DNA from 2 places in the Janthinobacterium goodfellowi genome. Region 1 is predicted to be linked to the other one. Evidence: predicted binding sites of a transcription regulator. Region 1 holds the regulator's gene; the other holds the start of a gene.
What was found. Region 1 encodes FNR, which switches genes on or off when oxygen is low (the NO sensors DNR and NnrR bind a similar motif). Its sites were predicted from a motif close to TTGATNNNNATCAA; they were not measured.
Positions count from the first base shown of each region.

Region 1 (5,904 bases):
TCAGTTCGCGCGTGGTGCGGTTGTCGTCGGCCACCAGCAGGCGCAGCTGGCCCAGGGCGGGCGTGCGCCGCGTTTCGGCCGGCTGCGCCAGCATGTCGAACGGCACGCTGAACCAGAAGCGGCTGCCCTTGCCTTCGCTGCTGGCGACGGCGATGTCGCCGCCCATCATGTGGATCAGCTGTTTGCTGATGGCCAGGCCCAGGCCCGTGCCGCCGAAGCGCCGCGTGATGCTCTGGTCGCCCTGCGAAAACGCGGCAAACAGCTGCTGTTGCTGCAGTTCCGTCATGCCGATGCCCGTGTCGCGCACTTCGAAGCGCAGCCAGGCGCGGCCGTTGTCCTTCTCGGCCAGGCTGACGGCCACCACCACTTCGCCGCTCTCGGTGAACTTGATGGCGTTGCCGGCCAGGTTGACGAGGATTTGCTGCAGGCGCTGGGCGTCGCCCACGAGGCGGCGCGGCACGTCGGGCTCGACGGCAATGGCCAGTTCCAGCTCCTTTTCGCCCGCATTCATGGTCATCGTCGTGGCCAGCGTGTTCATGACCTCGTCGAGGTCGAATTCGACGGGCGACAATTCCATGCGGCGCGCCTCGATCTTCGAATAGTCGAGCACGTCGTTGAGGATGCCCAGCAGCGACTGGCCCGCCACGCGCACCATGGTCAGATACTTGCGCTGTTCCGTGTCGAGCTTGGTATTTCCCAGCAGATACACCATGCCCAGCACGGCATTGAGGGGCGTGCGGATTTCATGGCTCATGTTGGCCACGAAGTCGCTCTTCGCGCGGTTGGCCGCCTCGGCCCGGTCGCGTTCCTGCTCCAGCTCCGCCGCGCGCGATTCGAGTTCCTGCTGCAGCCGGTCGCGTTCGCTCATCAGGCCGTTGAACGCTTCCGTCAGTTCGCCGATCTCGTCGCGCTGCTGCACCGGCACGGGGGTGAAACGGCTGCCGCTGGTGCGCAGCGCCTGCAGGGTGTCGCGCAGGCGCACCAGGGGCGAGAGCAGGCGCACGGTGACCCAGCCCAGAACGGCTGCGGCCAGCAGCGAGGCGAGGATGCTCCACAGCACCAGCCGGTACAGCACGCCGTCGAACGGTTCGAAGGCGTCGTCGAGGGGCAGCGAGGCGGCCAGCAGCCAGTTCACCGATTTCAGGCGCTTGAAACTGTTGACGGCCGTGATGCCGCGGCTGTTGGTGCTGACCATGGTGCCTTCGCCATCGTCCTTCAGCAGCTGGGTGGTCGTCAGGTTGGCGTTCGGCAGGCGCGGCTGCAGCAAACGGCTGGTGTCGGGGTGCAGCACATAGCGCGGCACGGCGCCGCGCGTGAGGATGAAGTAATAGCCGCTCTTGCCGATCTTTTCCGAACGCAGGCGGCCCAGCAGGTTGTCCTTGTACAGGCGCAGCACGCCGATCAACACGCCGGCCACCCGGCCATCGGCGGCGAGTATGGGCGCGACCATCTGCACGATGGGCATGCCGCTCGATTTGCCCAGCATCGGCTCGGTGATCATGGGCTGGCGCGTGCGCAGCACGGTCTGGAAGTACTCGCGCTCGGCGACGTTGATGCCGGCGCGCCCCGCCACTTCCGGCATGTCGGCCACGACGGCGCCGTACGCGTCGAGCACCAGCACGTCGTCGAACAGCACCAGCATCGAGCGGCGCGAATAGTAGTCGCGCAATTGGGCGGGCTGGCCGATCAGTTCCGGCGGCTGCTGCCGTGCCGTCAGGGTGACGATCTGCAGCAGCATGCCCAGCTTGTCGTCGAGTTCGGCGGCGGTGCGGGTGATCAGCGACGATTGCTGGCTCAGCAGGACCCGGGTGAAATCGTCGCGCATGTGCTGCACCTGGATCATGGTGACCAGCGCGATCATGGCGATCGAGGTCAGGCTGGTAGCCAGCGCGACTTTTGCTTTGATGCCGAGAGGCTTCATGATTTCCTTTTCAGTACCGTGCGGCACAGGCGGCAGATAATGCTGTCAGGAATTTTCCTATCAATACCCCAGCTTGGCAAGCGCCGCCACGCAAATTGCCCTCTCCGCATGGGCTTTTGACGATGTTGCCATATAATTAAAGGCTGGACGTCGTTTATTCGCCGAAATTACGGTGAAATTGGCACACGGCAACCCGGTATGCAGTAAACTTGTTGTTGCATTTTCTTAAAGGTACCGACATGACTGAAGCGCTACTCACTCCAACCTTGCCCACAGTGAACGTGGAAGCGTTGCGAGCGCGATGCTCGACGTGCAGCATGCATCAATTGTGCCTGCCGATGGGCCTTGATGTGGGCGACATGGACAGGCTGGACCAGATCATCGGCCGCCGCCGCAAGATCGTGCGCGGCGCCTCGCTGTTCCGCATCGGCGACTCGTTCCAGAACCTGTACGCGATCCGCCTGGGGCACTTCAAGACGTACCAGATCAATCCGGGCGGCGAAGAGCAGGTGACGGGTTTCCAGATGGCCGGCGAACTGCTGGGCATGGACGCCATCAGCGCCGACCGCCACCACTGTAATGCGGTGGCGCTGGAAGACAGCGAAGTGTGTGAAATCCCGTTTTCCAGCCTGGAACAATTGCTGGGCAATATGCCGACCCTGCTCCGCCATTTCCACCGCATGATGAGCCAGGAAATCACGCGCGAGCAAAGCGTGATGCTGTTGCTGGGCAATATGCAGGCGACGCAGCGCTTTGCCGCCTTCATCGTCAACCTGGCGTCGCGCTATGAGGCGCGCGGCTATTCTGGCAGCAATTTCCAGCTGCGCATGTCGCGCGAGGAAATCGGCAACTACCTGGGCCTGACCATCGAGAGCGTCAGCCGCCTGCTGTCCAAGTTCAAGAAGGAAGGCTGGCTGCGCGTCTCCAACCGCGAGATCGAGATCCTGCAGCCGGCCAAGTTAAAAGCCATTACGGCCGGCACCGACGTCTGTAAATAAGGCTTACAGTTCCTCATCCGCGTGCAGCGCGATGCTGCGTTGCAACGGCCAGGTCCAGATGCCGGACAGGCGCCACTCGCGTTTGTCGTTTTCCACCAGCACCTGCCAGCGGCTGCGCTCGAGCATCGGCAGCGCCACCGAGAAATTGCCGGCCGCATCGGGCTGCACCAGCAGCTTGATATCCTTTTCCGGCAGGGTCGCATGCGCCAGGTGCAGCTGCAGCGGCCCCTGGTACGCCTTGCCGAAGCTGTGCACGGAACCGCTGAGGCGCGCTGCAGCGACGTCATACGCCAGGGTCGTATCCATCGCCAGGTTGCTGGCGACCGTATCGCGCCGCAAATCCTGGTTGATCGCCTTGCCCTGCTTGTAATAATCGCCCACCACCAGCGCGTCGGGCTGCGTAAACGCGATATAGCCCATGAAGCTGCCGACGACCACGGACAGGCCGGGACCGATCATCAGCAGCCATGGCCAGCGATGCTTGTACCACGGGGCAACGGGAGCTTGCAGTTTCAGACTGTCGGACATGGTATTTCTCCTGTGTTTCTGTGTGTACGGCCAGCCCCCATGCGGGGACCGGCCTTCCTGCATTAGCGCGGCACGATGAAGACCGCGCTTTCGCGCACATGCAGCGACGGATCGTCCAGCGAGTGCAATTCGATCGCTATCTTGTTCGACCCCTTCTCGCCGACGCCGTGCGGCACGCGCAGGCGGATCGGCCAGCCCAGCGTTTCCGTCGGCTGCAAGGTCACTTCTTCGCGCGTCAGCAAGGTCAGGCCCGGCAAGCCGGATGCGCTGATTTTGAAATGCTGGCTTTGCTCCGAGGTGTTCATGATCTGCAAACGATAGACGTTTTCGATCATGCCGTCTTCCACTTCGCGTCCCATCGAACCGCGGTCGCGGATCACGTCCATTTTCAGCGGCGTGCGCAGGGCCAGCGAAGTACACACGGCGATGATGATCAGGGCCAGGATGGACGTGTAGATCAGCACGCGCGGGCGCATGGCGCGCTGGCGGATCTGCTTCGAATTGAAGTTGTTTTCCATCGCATGGTCGGTGCTGTAGCGTATCAGGCCACGCGGCCGCTCGACCTTGTCCATCACGGTATTGCAGGCGTCGACGCAGGCGGCGCAGCCGATGCATTCATACTGCAGGCCGTTGCGGATATCGATGCCGGTCGGACACACCTGCACGCACAGGGTGCAATCGATGCAGTCGCCCAGCTTGTCGTTGTTGCCGGCCTTCTTGCTCATCGCGCCGCGTGGTTCGCCGCGCTTGGCATCGTAGGTGATGATCAGGGTGTCCTGGTCGAACATGGCGCTCTGGAAGCGCGCGTAGGGGCACATGTATTTGCACACCTGCTCGCGCAGCCAGCCCGCGTTGCCGTAGGTTGCCAGGCTGTAGAACAAGACCCAGAACCATTCCCAGGGACCGAAATTGAGGGTGGTCACCTCGCGCGCCAGTTCCTTGATCGGCGTGAAGTAGCCGACAAAGGTAAAGCCCGTCCACAGGGCGATGGCGCCCCAGACCAGGTGCTTGGCCGTCTTCTTGAATGCCTTGCGCACGGAGGGGCCCTGCTTGTCGAGGGCCATGCGCGCGCTGCGCGTGCCCTCGATGCGGCGTTCGACCCACAGGAAGATTTCCGTGTACACCGTTTGCGGGCAAGAGAACCCGCACCACACCCGCCCGGCAATGGCCGTGACGAGGAACAGCAGATATGCACAGATGATCAGCAGGGCCGCCAGATAGATGAAATCCTGGGGCCACAGCACGACGCCGAAAATGTAGAACTTGCGCGTGGTCAAATCGAACAGCAGGGCTTGCCTGCCATTCCAGGTCAACCACGGCAAGCCGTAGAACGCGAGCTGGGTAAGCCATACGCATACCCATCGCCAGGTAGCGTAGCGTCCTTTGGCCTCGCGAGGGTAGATTTGCTCGCGGGCCGCATACATCTTGATGACTTGAGGTTCCATTACATCATTTCACGGGCGTCTGGGGATTCGACAGGCTCCAGACATACGCCGACAGCACGTGTACCTTGGATTCGCCGAGGAAGTCGCTGAAGGCCGGCATGGTGTTGTTGCGCCCCTTGCGCACGGTTTCCATGATGGTATCGGCGCTGCCGCCGTACAGCCAGATCTTGTCCGTCAGGTTGGGCGCACCGAGCATCTGGTTGCCCTTCGCATCGGCGCCGTGACAGGCCATGCAGGCGCCGAACTTGGCCTTGCCCAGCACGGACTTGACGGGGTCCGAGGTGGAACCGGACAGGCTCAGCACATAATGGGCCACGTTCTCGACATCCTTTTCGGAACCCAGCGCGGCGCCCATCGGCGGCATCTGCCCATTGCGGCCGTGCATGATGGTGGTCTTGATGATGTCGGGATCGCCGCCATACAGCCAGTCCTTGTCGGTCAGGTTGGGGAAGCCCTTGTTGCCGCGCGCATCCGAACCGTGGCATTGCGCGCAGTAGGTCAGGAACAAACGCTGGCCGATCGCTTGCGCCTGCGGATCGGCGGCCACCGTCTTCAAGTCCTGGCTCAGGTACTTGTTGAACAGGGGACCGTAGTCGGCTTCCGCCTTCTTCAGCTCTTCTTCGTACTGGCCCGTCGATTTCCAGCCCAGGCTGCCGGCATAGGTGCCCAGGCCCGGGTACAGGAACAGGTAGGCCAGCGCGAAGACGATGGTGATGTAGAACAGCCACATCCACCAGCGCGGCATCGGCGTATTGAGTTCCTTCAAGTCCTCGTCCCAGACGTGGCCCGTGGTGCCGTCGGCGGGGGCGCCGGCGGCCACTTTCACTTTCGACTGCGAGTACAGCAGCACGCCGCAGCCGATGATGCCCAGCAGGGACAGCACGACGATGTAGATATTCCAGAAGCCGTTGGTAAAGTCAGCCATGGTTGCGCTCCTTCGCCAGGTTCGTCTCGGCCTCGGCCGGATAGTCGAGCGCGTCGTCGGCGAACGGCAGGCGCGCCGCCGCGTCGA
Region 1 covers NZ_JBNYXN010000003.1:729,930-735,833, forward strand. The annotation lists gene ACQ4WQ_RS15720 (response regulator) at 1-1,921, opposite strand, end outside; gene fnr (fumarate/nitrate reduction transcriptional regulator Fnr) at 2,161-2,919, shown strand; gene ACQ4WQ_RS15730 (FixH family protein) at 2,923-3,447, opposite strand; gene ccoG (cytochrome c oxidase accessory protein CcoG) at 3,510-4,892, opposite strand; gene ccoP (cytochrome-c oxidase, cbb3-type subunit III) at 4,897-5,817, opposite strand; gene ACQ4WQ_RS15745 (cbb3-type cytochrome oxidase subunit 3) at 5,810-5,904, opposite strand, start outside.

Region 2 (5,904 bases), on a different contig from region 1:
CGCGCGGCGCGCTGACGCTCCCCGACAGCGGCGCCAGCTCGCGCGCGGCGATGGCCAGCAAGGTGGATTTGCCCGCGCCGCTGGGGCCGATCAAGGCCACGCGTTCGCCCTCGCCGACGTGCAGGGAAATGTCGTGCAGGATGGCGACATGGCTGCCCGCATGCGCGGCGCAGACCTGTTCCAGGCGCAAGCCTGGTGCTGCGTCGATGGACGGCGGAGCTACATCTCCATCCAGGCGCGGCGCCAGGCGGCGCATGGCCAGCAGCATGCGCCCCGCTTCCAGCGCGCCGCGGCGCAATCCCGCAAACGGTTCCACGGCCGTCAGCGCGATCAGCAAGGCCAGGGCCGCCAGCGGCACGGTCATCATTTGTTGCTGCACCAGCGCGGCCACGGCCAGCAGCACGCCAGCCAAGGTCGCGCTGCCGGCCACGCCATACGCGGCGCCGGCCGCCGTTTCCAGGCGCAGCAGGGCGAAATCGGCTTGCGCCAGCGAGCGGTCGATCTGTTCCAGCGCGGCGCACTGGGCGCCGATGCGGCCCGCCATCACCAGGTCGGTCTGGCCGGCCACCAGGTCGATGGTGCCGGAGCGCAGTTTTTCGATGGCGCGCGAGCGCACGATGGCGGGACGGCGGGCGCGGCGCGCCACGATCCAGCTGATGCCGCCGCCGGCGGCCAGCAGCCACGCGGCCACGCCCAGGCCCAGCTGCCACTGCATCACGCCCAGCGCCACGCCGGCTAGCATGGCCACGCACAGGGCCGTGCAGGCGGGTACCAGCAGGCGCAAATACAGCGCTTCGAGCGCGTCGATATCGGCCGTCAGGCGGAACAGCAGCTTGGCGGGCTGGCGCAGCAAGCGGCTGGCCGCTTCCGGGCGCGACCAGCCTCGAAACAGCTGCACGCGGATGGCCGCCAGCGCGGCGAACGTGGCGTCGTGCGTGACGAGGCGCTCCGCATAGCGCGAACCCGTGCGGCCGATGGCCAGCAGGCGGATGCCGGCCGACGGGCCGAAGACGTCGAAGACGATGGCGGTGGAGGCGTGCAGGCCGGCAATCGACGTGGCCGTGATGAACCAGCCGGACAAGCCCAATAAGGCCATGCCGGCCACGGCCGTCAGGGCCGCCAGCAAGGCGCCGCCGATCAGCTTGCGGGGCTGGGCCAGCAGCAGTTGCCGCAGGACGGGATGGGAAATCAGGGAAGTGGTCATGCGCGCAGCTCCCGTGCCTGCGCCTGCGCATCGACCTGCACCGTGCGCTGCAGCCGGCCAGCCAGCACGGGGTCGTGCGTGGCGACAAGCATCGTCTTGCCTTTCGCCAGGGCCAGCAAGGCATCCGTGACGCGCGCCGCCGTTTCGCTGTCCAGATGCGCCGTCGGTTCGTCGACCAGCAGCAAGTCCGCATGTGGATGCAGGGCCACGCGGGCCAGGGCCAGGCGCACGGCCTCGCCGCCGGACAAGCCCTGACCGCCATCGCTGAGCATGACGGCCGGCTGCGCCTGGGCCACGCCAGCCAGGTCGGCCAGGTGCAGCGCCTGCGTCACCTGCGCGGGGCTGCCGCTGGCGCCTGCGCGGCCCAGGGTCACGTTCTGGCTGACGGACGCGGCAAACACGTGCGGACGCTGGCCCATCCACGCCATGCGCTGGCGCACGGTATTGACGGTGCTGTCATTCAGGCGCACGCCGCCGATGCGGATATCGCCGCCGCTGGCGGGCAGCAAGCCGGCCAGCAAGGACAGCAAGGTGGTCTTGCCGGCGCCGCTGGCGCCCAGCAGGGCCACGTGTTCGCCGGCGCGCACGCTCAAGTCAAAGCCGTCGAACACGGGCGCTTCGCCGGGATGGTCAAAGCGCAGTTGATGAATGTCAATGGAGGGCGGCGGCGCCACGGCCATGGCGGCGGCGGACACGGCGGCAAGCTCCACGCCGGCGCCCGGCAGGGGCACGCCCTCGGCGGCCAGGTCGTGCAGTCCGGCCAGGCCCGCCTCGCCGGCCGCCTTGTCGTGCCAGACGGCGGCCAGTTCGCGCAGCGGCTCGAAGAACGCGGGCGCCAGCAGCAGGATGAACAAGCCCTGCCCCAGGCTCAGTTCACGGCCCCAGGTGCCGAAATGGAGGCTGCCCAGCAGGGAGAAGCCGATGAAGGCGGCCACCATGGCCACGCCCAGCGCGGAAAACAGTTCCAGCACGGCGGACGACAGGAAGGCGATGCGCAGCACCACCATCGTGCGCCGGCGCACGGATTGCGACGAGGCATCCAGCCGCGCGGCCGTGGCATCGACGGCATCGAGCGCGCGCAAGGTGGCCAGGCCGCGCAGGCGGTCCAGCAAAAAGGCATTCATGCTGCCCATTTCCACCATCTGCGCGCGGCTGGCCGCCTGCGCGCCCATGCCGACGAGGGCCATGAAGACGGGAATCAGGGGCGCGGCGATGAGCAGGATCAAGGCGGCGATCCACGACAGCGGCGTCACGACGGCGAGGATCACGAGCGGCACGAGCATGACTTTCCAGCGCGCGGGCTTGTAGCGCACCAGATACGGCACGATGGCTTCGGCCTGCTCGGCGATGACGCTGGCCGCCTGGCCCGACTGCGCGCGCTGGCGGTCCAGCGGCGAACGGCGCGCCAGCGCCTGCGCCACCTGCCCGCGCAAGGTGGACAGGTGCGCGCGCGCCGCCGCATACATGCGCCGCGCGCCCCACGCTTCGCAGCCGGCGCGCAGCACGCCCAGCAGCAGCACGCCGGCGGCCGGCAACAGGGCCGCGCGCCACGGTGCGCCATCGAGCATGGCTTGCACGGCCCAGGCCAGCAAGGCCGCTTGCGGCAGCCACAGCAAGGCGGCGCCGCCTTGCGCCAGGCTGGCGGCACGGGGAAGAATAAAGCGGGGCAAGGACAGTGGCGAGGTCGTCATCTTATACTTTTTGAGTTTTCAGAATTTTCTGTAAATTCGATTTTTTGTATAATACTGCGAAACATGACATATATCAATTGACCCTGGCGGTTTGGCGTGAAAAAATTCAGATAATTATGAAAACTCAAAATATCCAAATGACGCCGCTGATCCTGACCTTCGTCAGCCATTTCGGCGAGATGGGCAGCCGCTGGGGCTTTAACCGGACGGTGGGGCAAGTGTACGCCTTGTTGTTTGTCGCGGAGCATCCTTTGCACGCGGATGAAATCGCGGAACACCTGAGTTTTTCGCGCTCGAACGTGAGCATCGGCCTGAAGGAATTGCAGGGCTGGGGCTTGATCCGCCAGTCGCGCATTCCCGGCGACCGGCGCGAGTATTTTTCCTCGCTGGGCGATGTGTGGCAAATCTTCCGCGTGGTGGCCGCCGAGCGCCGTCGCCGCGAGGTGGCTCCCACCCTGACGGTGCTGCGCGAAGCGCTGCTGGCGCCGGCCACGGAACCGGTGGATCAATATGCGCAGGAGCGCATGCGCGAAATGTATGAACTGGTCGACCTGGCCAATACCTGGTTCGACGACTTGCAGCGCCTGTCGCCCGAATCGATGGCGCAACTGATGAAAATGGGCGCCAAGGTGCAAAAGCTGCTCAACGCCAAGGATCGCCTGTTTGGCGTCAGCAACAACAGCGACTGAAGCACCCGCCTCTCCTCTCCCCAAGCAGGGACGCCGCTAGCACAGGCTGGCGCGTCTTGTCACGCCATTTCCTCACGTCATATTGGCTATCGCTGGCACAGCCAGACATAGCCGTATGCGATGTTGTCAAGCAAACCAATAGAATTATTAAAATTGTATTATTTTAGATCAAGAGTAAGCTTGCATTTGCGTACCCAGTACGTGCAGGAAATAGCTAAAACGATAGCTAAAAAACGGGCAATGGGATGACATCCCCGGCAGGCAGGGACGCGTCCCAATACTAGAAGCGACTGTCTCAAGCACAAGGGGGTTTTCATGAAAAGCGTAAAGAGTATTGCCATCAAGGCATCCATGCTGGCCGCAATGACTGTATTGGCAAGTGCGGCGCAAGCGGCCACCTGGGTCGATGTAGGGCCGGCCAGCGGCTTCGTCATCGCCGGCAGCACCGTCACCTATTCGCCATCGCCGGCACTGCAGGTGAAATATTATGATGACAATCTGGTGCCGCAGAGCCCTTCGGACATCCAGGGCTATATCAATGGCGTGTTCGGCAGCAGCCTGGGCGCCGCCGTTTCGTATTGCGACAATCCCACCTCGGGCTGCACTGCCGGCACCACGGCAGGCTTGAGCGGCGGCGTCAATTCCTATACGAGCGCGGCCGCCTATGACTACCTGGCCATCCACTTCGGCCAGGGCGAACTGGTGTTCCACTGGGCCGCACCCGTGGCTGCCGGCACCACTTTCACGGTAGCGGGCCTGCCCAAGGACCTGAGCAACTACAGGGCCTTCACTTCCGCCGTGCCAGAACCTGGAACCTATGCCATGCTGCTGGCCGGCCTGGGCCTGCTGGGCTTCATGGCGCGCCGCCGCCAGGGAAAGTAAGCCTCGTCATCGCATCATAGCGGCAGCGGCGCGGCAGCGCCCGCTGCCGCCTTCCATATCCGCCGCATCTTTACGCCGTGCTTGCGGCGCCAGGCCCACTGTTTACACCATTTTTAGATCCCCCTCGCTATGCTCGACGGCATCAACTGCTGATCGACGAAGGAGATCTCATGCACGAACAACCGTTTCAGCCACGCGCGCGCAGCGTGATCCGCCAGCACCTGCCCGTACGGGAACGGCTGCGCCTGGCCCGGCTGGCCAACAAAAAAATCGTTTCGGTATGTTCGGCGCTGCTGTGCGCGGCGCCGCTGCTGTATTTGCTGAGTGTGGTGCTGTTCGCGCAGCCGTGACACGGCAGGCAGGCAGGTAAAAGATGAAGAGGTGAAGAATGATGGCAATGCGACAGCTTGTCGCCTGCATGACCAGCAAGGACTGGTCCGCCCAGAGGGAATCGAACCCCCATTCACGGTTTAGAAGACCGTTGTCCTATCCGTTGAACGATGGGCGGAAAGGTGCAGCATTTTAGTCTATGCGCGCCAGCAATGCCAAGGCGCCGCAGAATAGAAAACGGGCTGTCATCTCTGACAGCCCGCTTATGACTTTGGTCGGAGTACAAGGATTCGAACCTTGGACCCCCTGGTCCCAAACCAGGTGCGCTACCGGGCTGCGCCACACTCCGAAGACAAGATAATAACGCCCCCGCCCAATTTCGTCAATTGCCCCAGGCGAATTAGATGGAAATAACTATCGCCGCTTGCCTTTACACCGCCACTTTATCCGCGATGCGGCGCGCCATCGACTCGGCCTTTTCTTTATCTTTCGCTTCCACCATCACGCGGATCAGCGGTTCGGTGCCCGAAGCGCGGATCAGCACGCGGCCCGTGTCGCCCAGTTCGGCCTCGACCAGCTCTTTCTCGGCCACCATGGCGGCATTCTTCTGCCAGTCGAAACCGGGCGCCACGCGCAGGTTGATCAGGGTCTGCGGGAACAGCACCAGTTCGGCCAGGCATTGCTGCAGGCTCTGGCCGCTGCGCTTGAGCGCGGACAACACTTGCAGCGCGGAGACGATGCCGTCGCCCGTCGTGTGACGGTCCAGGCACAGCAGATGGCCCGAGCCCTCGCCGCCCAGTATCCAGCCCTTTTCCTTCATGACTTCCAGCACGTAGCGGTCGCCCACCTTGGCGCGCGCGAAACCGATGCCCTGCTGCTTGAACAACACTTCCAGCGCCATATTCGTCATCAACGTGCCGACGGCGCCGGCCACGGGCCCCGTCGCCAGGCGGTCCTTGACCATGACGTACAACAGCTCGTCGCCGTTGTACAAGCGGCCCGTGGCGTCGCACATGATCAGGCGGTCGGCGTCGCCATCGAGGGCGATACCGAGGTCCGCGCCGTGCTCGACGACGGCTTCGGCCATGGCCTTGGTCGCCGTGGCGCC
Region 2 covers NZ_JBNYXN010000005.1:417,752-423,655, reverse strand. The annotation lists gene ACQ4WQ_RS20850 (amino acid ABC transporter ATP-binding/permease protein) at 1-1,204, opposite strand, end outside; gene cydD (thiol reductant ABC exporter subunit CydD) at 1,201-2,895, opposite strand; gene ACQ4WQ_RS20840 (GbsR/MarR family transcriptional regulator) at 3,033-3,584, shown strand; gene ACQ4WQ_RS20835 (PEP-CTERM sorting domain-containing protein) at 3,900-4,466, shown strand; gene ACQ4WQ_RS20830 (hypothetical protein) at 4,637-4,816, shown strand; tRNA gene ACQ4WQ_RS20825 (tRNA-Arg) at 4,900-4,974, opposite strand; tRNA gene ACQ4WQ_RS20820 (tRNA-Pro) at 5,069-5,145, opposite strand; gene glmM (phosphoglucosamine mutase) at 5,227-5,904, opposite strand, start outside.
Region 2: the regulator FNR is predicted to act here: its motif matches at 2,959-2,972, upstream of cydD (thiol reductant ABC exporter subunit CydD).